3 regions of the Azospirillum sp. HJ39 genome follow, and region 2 is predicted to be linked to each of the others. Evidence: predicted binding sites of a transcription regulator. Region 2 holds the regulator's gene; each other region holds the start of a gene.
The links. The regulator LexA, encoded in region 2, represses DNA repair genes until DNA is damaged. The targets are predictions, from matches to a motif close to ATGTTCTANTTTGGTTC.
Positions count from the first base shown of each region.

Region 1: recA (recombinase RecA) is a predicted target of LexA. The motif match lies at 1,465-1,481, and genes of this name have one in related genera.
Region 3: ABMY26_RS14500 (PA0069 family radical SAM protein) is a predicted target of LexA. The motif match lies at 3,362-3,378, and genes of this name have one in related genera.

Region 1 is NZ_CP167911.1:1,199,322-1,204,378, forward strand. Features, by position in the region: gene ABMY26_RS18955 (ATP-binding protein) at 1-1,266, shown strand, start outside; gene recA (recombinase RecA) at 1,535-2,614, shown strand; gene ABMY26_RS18965 (hypothetical protein) at 2,916-3,500, opposite strand; gene ABMY26_RS18970 (glycosyltransferase family 2 protein) at 3,639-5,057, opposite strand, start outside.
Region 2 is NZ_CP167911.1:1,710,354-1,715,410, forward strand. Features, by position in the region: gene uvrB (excinuclease ABC subunit UvrB) at 1-1,477, opposite strand, end outside; gene lexA (transcriptional repressor LexA) at 1,713-2,429, shown strand; gene ABMY26_RS21365 (ComEC/Rec2 family competence protein) at 2,493-4,655, opposite strand; gene gltX (glutamate--tRNA ligase) at 4,812-5,057, shown strand, end outside.
Region 3 is NZ_CP167911.1:212,685-217,741, forward strand. Features, by position in the region: gene ABMY26_RS14485 (hypothetical protein) at 30-296, shown strand; gene ABMY26_RS14490 (NAD(P)/FAD-dependent oxidoreductase) at 407-1,693, shown strand; gene ahcY (adenosylhomocysteinase) at 1,855-3,153, opposite strand; gene ABMY26_RS14500 (PA0069 family radical SAM protein) at 3,414-4,532, shown strand; gene ABMY26_RS14505 (hypothetical protein) at 4,620-5,057, opposite strand, start outside.

The sequences.
Region 1 (5,057 bases), 510 kb from region 2:
GCCCAGCTCTATGCCCGGCGGCTGGTCGGCCCGGTCAAGCCGGACGGACGGCGCGACGGCGTCGGGCTGATCCTGCACTTCATCGACATGACAGAGCGCAAGAGCCTGGAGGCCCAGTTCGCCCAGTCGCAGAAGATGCAGGCGGTCGGCCAGCTGGCCGGCGGCGTCGCGCACGACTTCAACAACCTGCTGACCGCGATGATCGGCTTCTGCGACCTGCTGCTGCTGCGGCACAAGCCGGGCGACCAGTCCTTCAGCGACATCATGCAGATCAAGCAGAACGCCAACCGCGCCGCCAATCTGGTGCGGCAGCTGCTGGCCTTCTCGCGACAGCAGACACTGCAGCCGCGCGTCATCAACGTGACCGACGTGCTGGCCGAGCTGGCGAACCTGCTGCGCCGGCTGATCGGCGAGAACATCGAGCTGAAGATGATCCATGGCCGCGACCTGGGGCTGGTCAAGGTCGACCAGAACCAGCTGGAGCAGGTCATCATCAATCTGGTGGTCAACGCCCGCGACGCCATGGCCGGCGGCGGCAAGCTGACCGTCAACACCACCAACCTCGTCCTGGACCAGCCCGAGCGGCGCGAGCATGAGACGATCCCGCCCGGCGGCTACGTCTCCATCGAGGTGATCGACACCGGCTGCGGCATCGCGCGCGAGAACCTGCAGCGCATCTTCGAGCCCTTCTACACCACCAAGGAGGTCGGGTCGGGCACCGGGCTGGGGTTGTCGACGGTCTACGGCATCGTGCGGCAGACCGGCGGCTTCGTGCTGGTCGATTCCGCCGTGGGGGAGGGGACCACCTTCACCATCCTGCTGCCCCGCCACCAGGGCGAGCTGCGCCCGGTCGACACGGCGGAGCCGCGCGAGCGGCGCGGCAGCGACCTGACCGGCACCGGCACCATCCTGCTGGTCGAGGACGAGGACGCGGTCCGCGTCTTCTCCGCCCGCGCGCTGCGCAACAAGGGCTATCAGGTGCTGGAGGCCAAGAACGGCGAGGCGGCCCTGCAGCAGATCGAGACCAACGGCGCCTCCATCGACCTGCTGATCACCGACGTGGTGATGCCGCAGATGGACGGCCCGACGCTGGCCCGCCATGTCCGCCGGCTGCGGCCGGACATGCGGGTCATCTTCATTTCCGGCTATGCCGAGGACCGGCTGGGCGAGATCGACGGCGTGGAGGTGGCCCATTTCCTGCCCAAGCCCTTCTCGTTGAAACAGCTGGCCTCCAAGGTGAAGGAGGTCATCCGCGACAGCAGGTGAGGGGGGCGGTGCCGCCGGCCCGTCCCCGCTGCCCCCTCCCCATCCCTCCCCCACCTGCGGTGGGAGAGGGGGCAGGACGCTTGTCAGGGTGAACTGACTGCCGAAGCGGCGGCAGTTCCCTCTCCCGCGCAAGCGGGGGAGGGTTAGGGAGGGGGTAGGGGGGGAGAACACACCAGAAACATCGACCCTTGCAAACCGGAACGAAGAGAGTACATTCAGCTTCGTTGCAAGAGCGCCGACCGTGTGTTCTAAGAGAGGGGTACCGGGCATGTCGTCCGCACAGCTTCGTTTGGTCGAGAAGGATTCCATGGACAAGCAGAAGGCGCTGGATGCCGCCCTGAGCCAGATCGAACGTGCGTTCGGCAAGGGCTCGATCATGAAGCTTGGCACCAAGGAGAATTTGGTCGAGACGGAGGTGGTGTCCACCGGCTCGCTCGGTCTCGACATCGCGCTGGGCATCGGCGGCCTGCCGCGCGGCCGCATCGTCGAAATCTACGGGCCGGAAAGCTCGGGCAAGACCACGCTGGCGCTGCACGCCATCGCCCAGGCCCAGAAGGCCGGCGGTACCTGCGCGTTCATCGATGCCGAACACGCGCTCGACCCGTCCTATGCCCGCAAGCTCGGCGTCAAGGTCGACGACCTGCTGATCTCCCAGCCCGATGCCGGCGAGCAGGCGCTGGAGATCGCCGACACGCTGGTGCGCTCCGGCGCCATCGACGTGCTGGTGGTCGACTCGGTCGCGGCGCTGGTGCCGCGCGCGGAGCTGGAAGGCGAGATGGGCGACAGCCATGTCGGCCTGCATGCCCGCCTGATGAGCCAGGCGCTGCGCAAGCTGACCGGCTCGATCTCCAAGTCGAACTGCCTCGTCATCTTCATCAACCAGATCCGCCTGAAGATCGGCGTGATGTTCGGCAACCCGGAGACGACGACCGGCGGCAACGCGCTGAAGTTCTACGCCTCGGTCCGTCTCGACATCCGCCGCATCGGCGCGATCAAGGACCGCGACGCCGTGGTCGGCAACCAGACCCGCGTCAAGGTGGTGAAGAACAAGATGGCCCCGCCGTTCCGCGTGGTCGAGTTCGACATCATGTATGGCGAGGGCGTGTCGAAGGTCGGCGAACTGCTCGATCTCGGCATCCAGGCCGGGGTGGTGGACAAGTCGGGCGCGTGGTTCAGCTATGACGGCACCCGCATCGGTCAGGGCCGCGAGAACGCCAAGACCTATCTGCGCAACAACCCGGAGATGGCCGACGCGATCGAGGCCAAGATCCGCGGCAACGCCGGTCTGGTCGCCGACGCGATGATGGGCACCCCGGAAAGCGATGCCGAAGCCTCCACGCCGGAGTGATCGCAGAGGGTATGTGTGATGAAAAAGGCCCCGCCTTCCGAAAGGGAGGCGGGGCCTTTTTCGCATTTTCAGGCGGATAGGAAATTTGCAGGCTGCGGTTGCCCCCTCCCTGACCCTCCCCCTCTTCGAGGGAGAGGGAACCCTGCTGCCTGGGTATTCACGCTACGCTGACAAGCGTCCTACCCCCTCCACCGCCAAGCTCTCGCACAAACCTTCGGTTTGTGCTGACGCGACAGGCGGACCGAAGGTCCGCTGAGAGCGGGGGGAGGGATGGGGAGGGGGCATTTGGCGGCCAGCACCCTCACACGTCCACCACCATGTGCGGCCTGAACGCGCCTTCCAGCGTCAGCAACAGGTGCAGGTAGACCGCCACCTTGCGGGCACGGTCGGTGTTGCGGGCGAGGCAGTCGCGCAGCTGTTCGGCCAGACGGGCGGTTTCCGGATCCGGGTCCGGCATCGCGGCGGCGGCGGTGGCGGCCTGGACGATGTGTTCGGGATCGACGGGGAGCGGCGCGGCCGGGTCCTTCAGCAGCGCCTCGGCCAGTGCCTCCTCGTCATGCTGCGGCGCCAGGGCGGCTCCCGATGGGGAGGGCGGGACGCGGCGGGACAGGTGGCTGCGCAGATTGTCCTTCAGCCGGGTCCGCTGATGCTCGTCGAGCCCGTCGAACTGGTCGACCTCGTCGAACAGAAGGTCGTAGAGGCGGCGGCGCTGCGGGTTGGGCGGATGCTGCTCCCGCCGCTCCTGCTCGCGGTCGCGCTGTTCCTGACGCGGGTTGCGGCGGTGGTTGCGGTCGGTGGCGCTGCCGGAGCGTTCGACCCCGGCTGTGGTGCGGACGCTGAATTCCGGCGGGCCGATGCCGCGGCCGGAAGCGAGATTGCCGGACATGAGGCACCTCCCCGGGGCCGTGTCTCCCAGTGCCCCCGTGTCTCCCAGTGCCCAAGTCTGGCATAGCCGGCGCTGTCGTCAACGCGAAAGCGCCGGCCTATGTCGATCGCCCAAGAGGTCGGCGCCTAAATAGGCCGGTCAGTCGCCGGCCCCGGCACCGACGGCACCATCGGCCGAGGACGGCTTGCTCTTGCCGAAGCCGATGGTCGGGAAGACGTTGATCAGCGCGGTGACGAAGGCGGCCAGATAGGGCAGCGACTGTACCACCAGCAGGCCCGACCACATGAAGGCGTCGCGGTTCTCGTGGCCGAAGACCATGACGATGGCCAGCGCCGCGCCCCACAGCGACACCAGCAGCACCAACTCCTCGCGCGCCATCAGGAAGGCCTGCATCAGCGCCGGCTGGTTCTCGCATTTCGGCGTGCGGACGAAAGGCCGGCCGGAGGTGAAGATGCCCAGCCACATGGCGCGGCCGACCGTATGGGTCAGCGCCATGCCGGCGACCGCCGCCCCGACCTTGTCCCAGAAGCCGCACTTCACCCGCGCCTCGTAGAGCCAGAGCGAGGCGCCGACCTTGAAGGCGAAGACGCTGAGCGTCGGGATCATGAAGACGTTGGGCGGGAACTCGAAATATTTCGGGAAGGCCATCAGGCCGATCGACCACAGGATGCCGGCGATGCCGAAGATCATATGGGCGGCGTCGGCGAACCAGGGCAGCCAGCCGGTGATGAAATGGTACTTCTGGCCCGAGGTCAGTTCCTTGGCGCCCGGCGCCAGCTGGCGCCAATGGTGCTTCAGGATCTGCACCGCGCCATAGGCCCAGCGGAAGCGCTGCGTCTTGTAGGCGGAGAAGCTGTCGGGCACCAGGCCCTTGCCGTAGCTCTCCGGCATGTAGACCGCTTCATAGCCATGCTCGAACAGGCGCAGCCCGAGATCGGCATCCTCGGTGATGCACCATTCGCCCCAGCGCCCGACCTTCTCCAGCGCCGACTTGCGGATGATGGTCATGGTGCCGTGCTGGATGATGGCGTTGCGCTCGTTGCGCTGGATCATGCCGATGTGGAAGAAGCCGGCATATTCCCAGTTGGTCATGCGCTGGAACAGGTCGTGCTCCCACTCGCGGTAATCCTGCGGCGACTGGACGAAGCCGACCTCCGGCCGGTTGAAGTGCGGGATGGTCGCCTTCAGCCAGTCGGGATGGACCTGATAGTCGCTGTCGATCACCGCGATGTGCTCGGCGTCCGGCGCGGTCTGGGCCAGGCCGAAATTCAGCGCTCCGGCCTTGAAGCCCGGCCAGTTGTCGAGGTGGAAGAAGCGGAACTTCGGCCCAAGCTTCTTGCAATACTCCTCGACCGGGCGCCAGACCGCCGGATCCTTGGTGTTGTTGTCGAGCAGCAGCACCTCGTAGTTCGGGTAGTCGAGGGCGGCCAGCGCGTCCAGCGTCTGCATCACCATGTGCGGCGGCTCGTTGTAGCAGGGCACATGGATCGACACCTTCGCCGCGTTGGGCAGAGGTGCTGCGGAGCAGGGGATGAACTTGCGTTTGAACTTGTGCTG
Region 2 (5,057 bases):
AGCGGACGCGCAGCCCCGCCTCGTGCATGTATTCGGTCAGCGCCTCGGCCATCTTCTTGGTCAGGGTGGTGACCAGCACGCGATAGCCCTTGGCGACCACCTCCTTGCACTCGCCGATCAGGTCGTCGACCTGGGTTTCGGTCGGACGGATGATCACCGGCGGGTCGATCAGGCCGGTCGGGCGGACCAGCTGCTCTGTGAAGACGCCGCCGGTGCGCTCCATCTCCCACGGGCCTGGGGTGGCGGAAACGAAGACGGTCTGCGGTCGCATCCCTTCCCATTCCTCGAACTTAAGCGGCCGGTTGTCCTTGGCGCTGGGCAGGCGGAAACCGTAGTCGGACAGCGTCGACTTGCGCACGAGGTCGCCGCGGTACATGCCGCCGATCTGCGGCACCATGACGTGGCTCTCGTCGACGATCAGCAGGGAGTCCTTGGGCAGATATTCGAACAGGGTCGGCGGCGGGTCGCCCGCGGCGCGGCCGGTAAGATAGCGGGAATAATTCTCGATGCCGGCGCAGGAGCCGGTGGCCGCCATCATCTCGATGTCGAAGGTGGTGCGCTGCTCCAACCGCTGGGCTTCCAGCAGCTTTCCCTCGGCGGCAAACTCCTCCAACCGGTCCTTGAGGTCCTTCTTGATCTGGGAAATCGCTTGGTTCAGCGTCGGCTTCGGCGTCACATAGTGACTGTTCGGATAGACACGCACCGCCTCCAGCGCCGCCAGCTTCTCGCCCGTCAGCGGGTCGATCTCGTGGATGCCCTCGATCTCGTCGCCGAACAGCGAGATGCGCCACGCCCGGTCCTCCATATGGGCCGGGAAGAGCTCCACCGTGTCGCCGCGCACGCGGAACAGGCCGCGGCCGAAGGCGGCGTCGTTGCGCTTGTATTGCAGCTCGGTCAGCTTGCGGAGCAACTCGGGCTGGGAGACAATCTCTCCCTTGCGCAAATCGACCGTCATTTCCGAATAGGTCTCGACCGAGCCGATGCCGTAGATGCAGGACACCGAGGCGACGATGATGACGTCGTCGCGCTCCAGCAGCGCCCGCGTCGCCGAGTGGCGCATGCGGTCGATCTGCTCGTTGATCGAGGATTCCTTCTCGATGTAGGTATCGGTGCGCGGGACGTAGGCTTCCGGCTGATAGTAGTCGTAGTAGGAGACGAAATACTCCACCGCATTGTTCGGAAAGAAGGATCTCATCTCGCCATAGAGCTGCGCCGCCAACGTCTTGTTCGGCGCCAGGACGAGCGTCGGGCGCTGCACCGTCTGGATGACATGCGCCATGGTGAAGGTCTTGCCCGACCCGGTGACGCCCAGCAGGACCTGATCGCGCTCACCCTGGCGCAGACCGGCGGTCAGCTCCTCGATCGCGTTCGGCTGGTCGCCCGACGGCGTGAAGTCCGACGAGAGGACGAATTGCTTCCCGGCTTCCAGCTTCGCGAGCGGCTTGGCGGGAATGGCGGAGAGGACTGGGCTTGCCATGGGACGGCATCCGGATCGGGAAGGAGGTACGGAACAGGAACCGATTATATGGCCGCCGCCCTGCCGTCTGTCGAGCCCTTGACCGCATCCCATTCCTGAGACGAGTGGCTAAATGTTCCATTTCCCGTCCCGCGAGGATGACGGGGGCTTGACGCGCGGCGGGAACCAAACTAGAACACGGGTCAACGTTTTGTATTTGTTCCATCTTCAGTCTGGCGACCGCCGGGAGGCATCCATGCTCACGCGCAAGCAGCACGAATTGCTGCTGTTCATCCACGAGCGGCTCGGCCAGGGCGGCGTCTCGCCGTCGTTCGACGAGATGAAGGACGCCCTGGGCCTGAAATCGAAGTCGGGTATCCACCGCCTCATCACCGGCCTCGAGGAACGCGGCTTCATCCGCCGCCTGCCTCACCGCGCCCGCGCGCTCGAGGTTCTGCGACTGCCCGAGGGGCTGGATGCCGCCCGGTCCCGTACGGCGTCCAAGCCGAAATTCCATCCCAACGTCATCAGGGGCGATTTCGCCTTCGTCGGCCGCGATGTGGCTCTACCCGCCCCGACTGCCGCGCCGGAAACGGTGCAGTTGCCGCTCTACGGCCGCATAGCCGCCGGAACGCCGATCGAGGCGTTGCGCGACAACAGCGCCTTCGTCGATATCCCGGTTTCCATGCTTACCGCCGGCGACCATTACGCCCTGGAGGTCTCCGGTGATTCGATGGTGGAGGCCGGCATCCTCGACCACGATACCGTCATCATCCAGCGCTGCGACGCGGCGGACAACGGCGCCATCGTCGTGGCTCTGGTCGACGAGGGCGAGGTGACGCTCAAGCGCCTGCGCCGCAAGGGCAACACCATTGCCCTGGAGCCGGCCAACGCCGCCTATGAAACCCGCATCTTCGGTGCCGACCGTGTCCGCGTGCAGGGCAAGCTTGTCGGGTTGGTACGGAAGTACTGACTGCTCGTCATCATGCGCATCCGGCCCTCCCCCGTTCGGCGGGGGAGGGCCGGATGCGCAGGTTCACCGCCCAGATCCCGACCAGGGACGCTCTCCCTGCCGACCGTCGGATGTCTCGATCCGAATTCCCTCGTCCGTGACCGTCAGCGTGTGCGCGCCTCCATGCCGCAGCGCCCAACGGTCGATCACCAGTCCGGCCCGGCAGCCGCGCGCCACCGCCGCCGTCACCACCGCGTCGGCGACGCCGCAATCCTCGTCCAGCGCATCCGCCAATCGCGGCAGGGCGATGATCTTCCTCCGCAGCCGGTACAGGCAGCCCCAGGCATCGCACGTCAGCGACGGGCCTCCTGCGCCGCCGACCCATCCGCCCGACGCCGGCCAGGGATCGGTCGCCGTCCGGTCACCATCCCGCTCCCTCCAGGTTTCGACGGTCCGTCCGCCGCCCTTGCCCGACGCGCTGAGACGCCCGTCCGGCATGCGCACCGCCACCACCGCCCCGTCCCCGGCGACCAGCACATCCGGCCGCGTCACCAGTGCCGGCGAGGCGAGGCCGGCCAGGATGGGCAACAGCCCGAGCCAGCGCCAGCGCCGCGTCCAGATGCAGAGCCACAGCCCGCCCGCCACCAGCGCCGCGAATCCTTCCACCGGCATCGCCGGCACGGTCAGGGAGGCCCAGGGCAACCGGCCGAACAGCTCCGCCGTCCAGATCACCGCCCGGTCGCCCCAATTCATGGCAATCACTGCCGGCGCCTCCGCCCCGAAGGGCATCAGCGCATAGGCGATCAGGCTCCAGGGCATGACCCAGAAGGACGTGATGGGAATCGCGATCAGGTTCGACAGCACGCCGTAGAAGGCGATCTGCTGGAAATGGAAAAGCGAGAACGGCAGGGTCGCCAGCGTGGCGACCACGCTGGTCAGCAGAATGCCGCCGACATAGAGCAGGCTGCGCACAAGCCATCCGGAATCGCGCCGTATCGCCGCCAGCCGCAGGCTGCCGCGTTCAAAGGCGGCGATCAGCCCCACCACCGCCGCAAAGGACATCTGGAAGCTAGGACCGAGCATCCCTTCCGGATCCAGGGCAATGGTGACCAGCCCGGCGAATGCCACCAGCCGCATGCTGAGCGGGTCGCGGTCCAGCATGATCGCTCCCATCACCAGCCCGGTCATCAGCACCGACCGCACCGTCGGCAGCGGCGCGCCGACCAGCATGGTATAGGCCAGCGCCGACAGGATGCCGAACAGCGCCGCGATCTTCTTGATCGGCCAGCGCAGCGCGATGTAGGGCACCGCCGCCAGCAAGGCCCGCACCACATAGAACAGGATGCCGGCGGCGATCCCGACATGCAGGCCGGAGATCGACAGCAGATGCGCCAGCCCGCTGTTGCGGAAGTCTTCCAGCGTCTCTTCGGGGATGCCGAACTCCTCACCGTTCAGCAGGGCCGTCGTGACGCTGGCCTCGACCGGATCGCCGATGGTGGCGGCAACCCGCTCCGCGATGGCACCGCGTGCCCGTTCGAAAACAAGGGCAACGGTGCTCCATCCGGTGACCGGCGGCGCTTCGATGGCTTCGACCGCGCTGGTGGCGAAGCCGACGCCTCCCAGTCCCATGAACCAGGCGCGGCGCTGGAAGTCGAAGGCCCCGGGTTCGGCCGGCGCCTGTGGCGGCGACAGGGTCGCACGCAACCGCACAAGCGATCCCGGAGCGGGCGGCGGGTGACGGTCGGACAACCGGATGCGCAGGGCGGCCGGCGTCTGCTCGGGCGCCAGCCGGCTGATCGACGGTGCATGCAGGGTCAGCCGCACCGCACCCGGTCGCCGCTCCACCGCCATCACCCGTCCGGTGACGGTCGCCGCCGTTATGCCGCGGGTCAATACCGGCGCCGCCACGCGCGTCGCATGGCCCTGCGCTACCAGGAATCCACCCACCATCGTCAACAGGGCCACCGTCACCGCCGCCGGCACGAAACGGCGACGCACGATCAGCAGCAGAATTCCAGCACCGCCCGCCGCGGCCAATCCGATCCACCAGGGCGGTTCCTGCATCAGCCCGAAATAGAGCGACGCCCCCACGCCGAAGGCGACCGGCAACCACAGCACCCAGCGTTCGCTTTCCGCCTCCGCAAGCGCCGCGAGTCGGCTTCGGATCCATGCCAGCGCACGACGCCAGCGCCCGCCGAATGACGGCGGACCATCGGTCTCCTCCTCCGGCCAGCCCGCGGCCGTCACCGGTAACGGATTCCAACCGCAGCAATGCCGCCCGCAAGCCTCTCCGCCATCCTCCATGCGCGCATCGCATTGCCTCCGAACCGGGTGGCTGTGTTAAACCACAGTGTCGTTACACCGGCGCATCATACCAGCGCCGAACCGGAAATTGAGAGACCGATGACCGTCGTCACCCGCTTCGCTCCGTCGCCCACCGGATTTCTTCACATCGGTGGCGGCCGTACCGCACTGTTCAACTGGCTGTACGCCCGCCGGATGGGCGGCACCTTCCTGCTGCGGATCGAAGACACCGACCGGCAACGGTCTACCGAGGCGGCGGTCGACGCCATCCTCGACGGGCTGAAGTGGCTGGGCCTGGATTGGGATGGCGAGGCGGTGAGCCAGTTCGGGCGGAAGGACCGCCAT
Region 3 (5,057 bases), 1.5 Mb from region 2:
AGCCACGACCGGAACAAGGATCCACCACGATGTCGACACAACACAAGCAAGCCATGGACGCGGTCCTGCAGGCCGCCGCGCACGACATCGTCGCCACCCTTCAGGAGCGGGAGATCAACGACCGCCACGGCGAGGAAGCGGATCTCGCCGTTCTCGACGTCGCCATCCTGCACGCCTACCGCGTCTTCATGCGCATCTGCGAGGAAAACGGCCTGGAAGTCGACGCCGGCTATTTCGCCGACCTCGCCGCCGATCTGGCGGAAGAGGTGGCGCAGGACCAGGATTACGAGGACTGAGGGCAGGCCCTCCCGGTTCGCGTTCCCGTCCCCGTTCTTGCCCCGCCCCCACCTCGACCATGCCCGCCATGGACGGGGTGGGGGCATTTTCATCGTGAAAGCCAGCCCCCTTGCCCCATCGCACCCCTGACGTGGCCATCGTCGGCGCCGGCCCCGCCGGGCTGATGGCGGCGGAGATCGCTGCCGGCGCCGGCCTGCGGGTCGCCCTGTTCGACTACACGCCGACCCCGGCGCGCAAGCTGCTGCTGGCCGGGCGGGGCGGGCTGAACCTGACCCATTCGGAGCCGCTCGACCGCTTCCTGCCCCGCTACGGCGCAGCGGAGCCGCTGTTCCGCCGCCTGCTGGCGGAGTTCCCGCCCGACGCCCTGCGCGCCTGGGCGGCCGGGCTTGGGATCGAGACCTTCGTCGGCAGCAGCGGCCGGGTCTTCCCGGTGCAGATGAAGGCGTCGACCCTGGTGCGGGCCTGGCTGCGGCGGCTGGACGGGCTGGGCGTCACGCTGCACAGTCGCCATCGCTGGACCGGCTGGGGCAAGGACGGCGCCCTGACCTTCCGTTATGGCGAGGAAACGGTCACCGCCGCCCCGCGCGCCACGCTGCTGGCGCTGGGCGGAGCGAGCTGGCCGCGCACCGGGTCGGACGGCGGCTGGCTGCCGCTGCTGGAGGCCCAGGGGGTGGAGATCGCCCCGCTGGTGCCGTCCAACATGGGCTTCGAGGTGCCCTGGTCCGACCATCTGCGCAGCCGCTTCGCCGGCCAGCCGGTCAAGAGCGTCGGCCTGTCCGCCGTCGACCGCTCCGGCACCGTCCGCCGCCTGAAGGGCGAGTTCGTCATCACCGAGACCGGCATCGAAGGCGGTGCCGTCTATGCGCTGAGCGCCCCCCTGCGCGACGCCGTCGCGGCCGACGGCTGGGCGACCCTGACGCTGGACCTGCTGCCCGACATGGACGGGGCCGAACTGGTCAGGCGCCTGCGCCGTCGCGGTGCGGAATCGCTGTCCACCTTCCTGAAGAAGTCGCTGTCGCTGACCGGCCCGCGCGCCGCCCTGCTGCGCGAATTCGCCCCCGCCGCCGACCTGTCCGATCCGGTGGCGCTGGCCCGCCAGATCAAGGGGCTGGCGGTGGTGCTGACCGGCATCCGCCCGATCGACCGCGCCATCTCCTCTGCCGGCGGCGTCCGTTTGTCCGAGCTGGACGACCGGCTGATGCTGGCCCGCCGCCCCGGCCTGTTCCTGGCCGGCGAGATGCTGGACTGGGAAGCCCCCACCGGCGGCTATCTGCTGCAGGGCTGTTTCGCCATGGGCGTCGCGGCCGGCAAGGGGATGGCGGAGTGGCTGGGGCGGCTGGTTCCCTCTCCCGCCCCGGGAGAGGGAAGGGACCCAAGCGAAGCTTGGGAAGGGTGAGGGGTGATCCAAGGATTGATGATCCATGTCCGGAATGCCCCTCACCCTCCCCACTTCGTGGGTCCCCTCCCTCTCCCGGGGCGGGAGAGGGAAATATACGTGCCGCAAAGAAGAAGGGCCGCCCCACCGGGACGGCCCTTCTTTTCCAACCCTACGCCCGCTCAGTAGCGGTAGTGGTCCGGCTTGTAGGGGCCGGCGGCCGGCACGCTGATGTAGGCGGCCTGCTTTTCGGTCAGGGTGGTCAGCTTGGCGCCGATCTTGTCGAGATGCAGGCGGGCGACCTTCTCGTCCAGGTGCTTGGGCAGGACGTAGACCTTGTTCTCGTAGTTGGCGGCGTTGGTCCACAGCTCGATCTGGGCCAGCACCTGGTTGGTGAAGCTGGCGCTCATCACGAAGCTGGGGTGGCCGGTGGCGCAGCCCAGGTTGACCAGACGGCCCTGGGCCAGCACGATCAGGCGCTTGCCGTCGGGGAACACCACCTCGTCGACCTGCGGCTTGACCTCTTCCCAGACCAGGTTGCGCAGGGCGTCGATCTGGATCTCGCTGTCGAAGTGGCCGATGTTGCAGACGATGGCGCGGTCCTTCATGGCGCGCATGTGGTCGATCGTGATGACGTCGACGTTGCCGGTCGCCGTGACGAAGATGTCGCCCAGCGGCGCCGCCTCGTCCATGGTGATGACCTGATAGCCTTCCATCGCGGCCTGGAGCGCGTTGATCGGGTCGATCTCCGTCACCATGACGCGGGCGCCCTGCGAGCGCAGGCTGGCGGCCGAGCCCTTGCCGACGTCGCCATAGCCGGCGACCACGGCGACCTTGCCGGCGACCATGACGTCGGTGGCGCGCTTGATGCCGTCGACCAGCGATTCACGGCAGCCATAGAGGTTGTCGAACTTCGACTTGGTGACGCTGTCGTTCACGTTGATGGCCGGAACCTTCAGCGTGCCCTTCTTCATCATCTCATAGAGGCGGTGGACGCCGGTGGTGGTCTCCTCCGACAGGCCGCGGACGTCGTCCAGCATCTCCGGATACTTGTCGTGCATGATCTGGGTGACGTCGCCGCCATCGTCCAGGATCATGTTCGGGGTCCAGCCATCGGGGCCGCGCAGCGTCTGCTCGATGCACCACCAGAACTCCTCCTCCGTCTCGCCCTTCCAGGCGAAGACCGGGATGCCGGCGGCGGCGATGGCGGCGGCGGCCTGGTCCTGGGTGGAGAAGATGTTGCAGGACGACCAGCGCACGGTCGCGCCGAGCGCGGTCAGCGTCTCGATCAGGACGGCGGTCTGGATGGTCATGTGCAGGCAGCCGACGATGCGGGCGCCGGCCAGCGGCTTGGAGGCGCCGAATTCCGACCGCAGGGCCATCAGGCCCGGCATCTCGGTCTCGGCGATGGTGATCTCCTTACGGCCCCAGTTCGCGAGGCTGATGTCCTTGACCTTGTAGTCCGTGAATTCGGCGGCCATGAGGGGATGACTCCTGGAGGGCGGTGGTGGTTCGGGAAGCGGCGGTTCGGGAGCCGGTGATCCGGGTTTGCCGGATCCCCGGCCTTGCCGCTGCGATTGGCCAAGGGTGTATCAGCGGTCCACCTCCCATGCAAGCATAAAGATATCTTTATGTATGTTCGGTATGTTGCGGCCGGGTTCTTTCCCCGTCCCGCCGGCCGCAGGGCGTTTGTTCGCTTTACGTTCTTTTCCGGCGCGGTTAATCTGCGGTCATGGACGACATGTGGGACGAGATACCGGGCGACATACCGGACGAGATCCGCCGGCCGCCGGTCAAGGGGCGCGGCGCGGTCAGCAACGCCACCGGCCGCTATGAGCGCGAAACCCGCGTCCTGACCGACGACGGCTGGACCGGCTACGAGGAGGGCGGCAACGGGGCGCTGTCCGATCCGGTGCGCACCATCGTCTCCCCGGCCTCGGCCCGCTCGATCATCGCCCGCAACGAGTCGCCCGACGTCGCCTTCGACCAGTCGGTCAACCCCTACCAGGGCTGCGAGCACGCCTGTATCTACTGCTTCGCCCGGCCGACCCATGCCTATCTCGGCCTGTCGCCGGGGCTGGATTTCGAGACGAGGCTGTTCGCCAAGCGCAACGCGGCGGAGCTGCTGGCCCGGGAGCTGCGGGCGAAATCCTATGCCTGCCGGCCGCTGGCGCTGGGCGCCAACACCGATCCCTACCAGCCGGTCGAGCGGACGGAGGGCATCACCCGGCGCGTGCTGGAGGTCTGCCGCGACTTCAACCAGCCGGTCAGCATCATCACCAAGTCGGCGCTGGTGCTGCGCGACCTCGACATCCTGGCGCCGATGGCCGCAGGCGGGCTGGCGTCGGTCTCGCTGTCGGTGACGACGCTCGACCGCGACCTTGCCCGGGTGATGGAGCCGCGGGCCAGCACCCCGCCGCGCCGGCTGGAGGCCATCCGCGCCCTGGCCGGGGCCGGCGTCCCGGTGTCGGTCCTGGCCAGCCCGATGATCCCGGCGCTCAACGACCATGAGCTGGACGCCATCCTGGAGGCGGCGGCCGGCGCCGGGGCGACCGCGGCCAGCTATATCCTGCTGCGGCTGCCGCTGGAGATCGCCGGGCTGTTCGAGGAATGGCTGCGCGTCCACGTCCCCGACCGCGCCGAGCGGGTGCTGAGCCTGATGCGGCAGAGCCGGGACGGCGCGCTCTACCGCTCCGGCTTCGGCACGCGGATGACCGGCAGCGGCCCGCATGCCGAGCTGCTGCGCCAGCGTTTCCGGCTGGCCTGCAGGAAGCTCGGGCTGGGCGAGCGGAACTGGCGGCTCGACTGCACGCGCTTCCGGCCGCCGCCGGCACCGGGGGACCAGCTGTCGCTGCTGTGAGGGTGGGGCGGGGGCGGTGGCGGTGGCGGGGCGGTGGAACATGGTGGAACGGTCTTCCGGCCGCTGTTCCATCTGGGCCGCCTCGCCTTACCGGATGCGGGCGAAGGCGCCGGCGCCGCGGCGGCGGACCGGGCCGGGGGCGAGGTTGGGGAACGGGTCTTCCGGGGTGAGCGTCCAGGGATAGACGCCCTTCGGGCCGTCCGCTTCCGGCCGGGCAAGGATGGCGGCGACGAGGGCGGGGTCGGGCGGGGTGCGCTCGCGCAGCAGGCCGGGGCCGTCATCGTCGAGTTCGGGCACGATTATCGAGGGGGGCGGGACGGGTTCGGGCTGGCGGGCCTGATGCTGGCTGAGGCCGGCGGCGTCGTCGAGGCCGGCGAACAGGCCGAGCCGCTCGGCCAGCCAGCGCACCGTCGCCGGATCGCCGGAGGACACCAGCCGCTCGATCTGCTCGGCGACCAGGGCGCGCAGCGAGGACAGGCGCAGCTCGGCCTCGCGGTTCAGCGCCTCGCGCTCCCACCACACGCG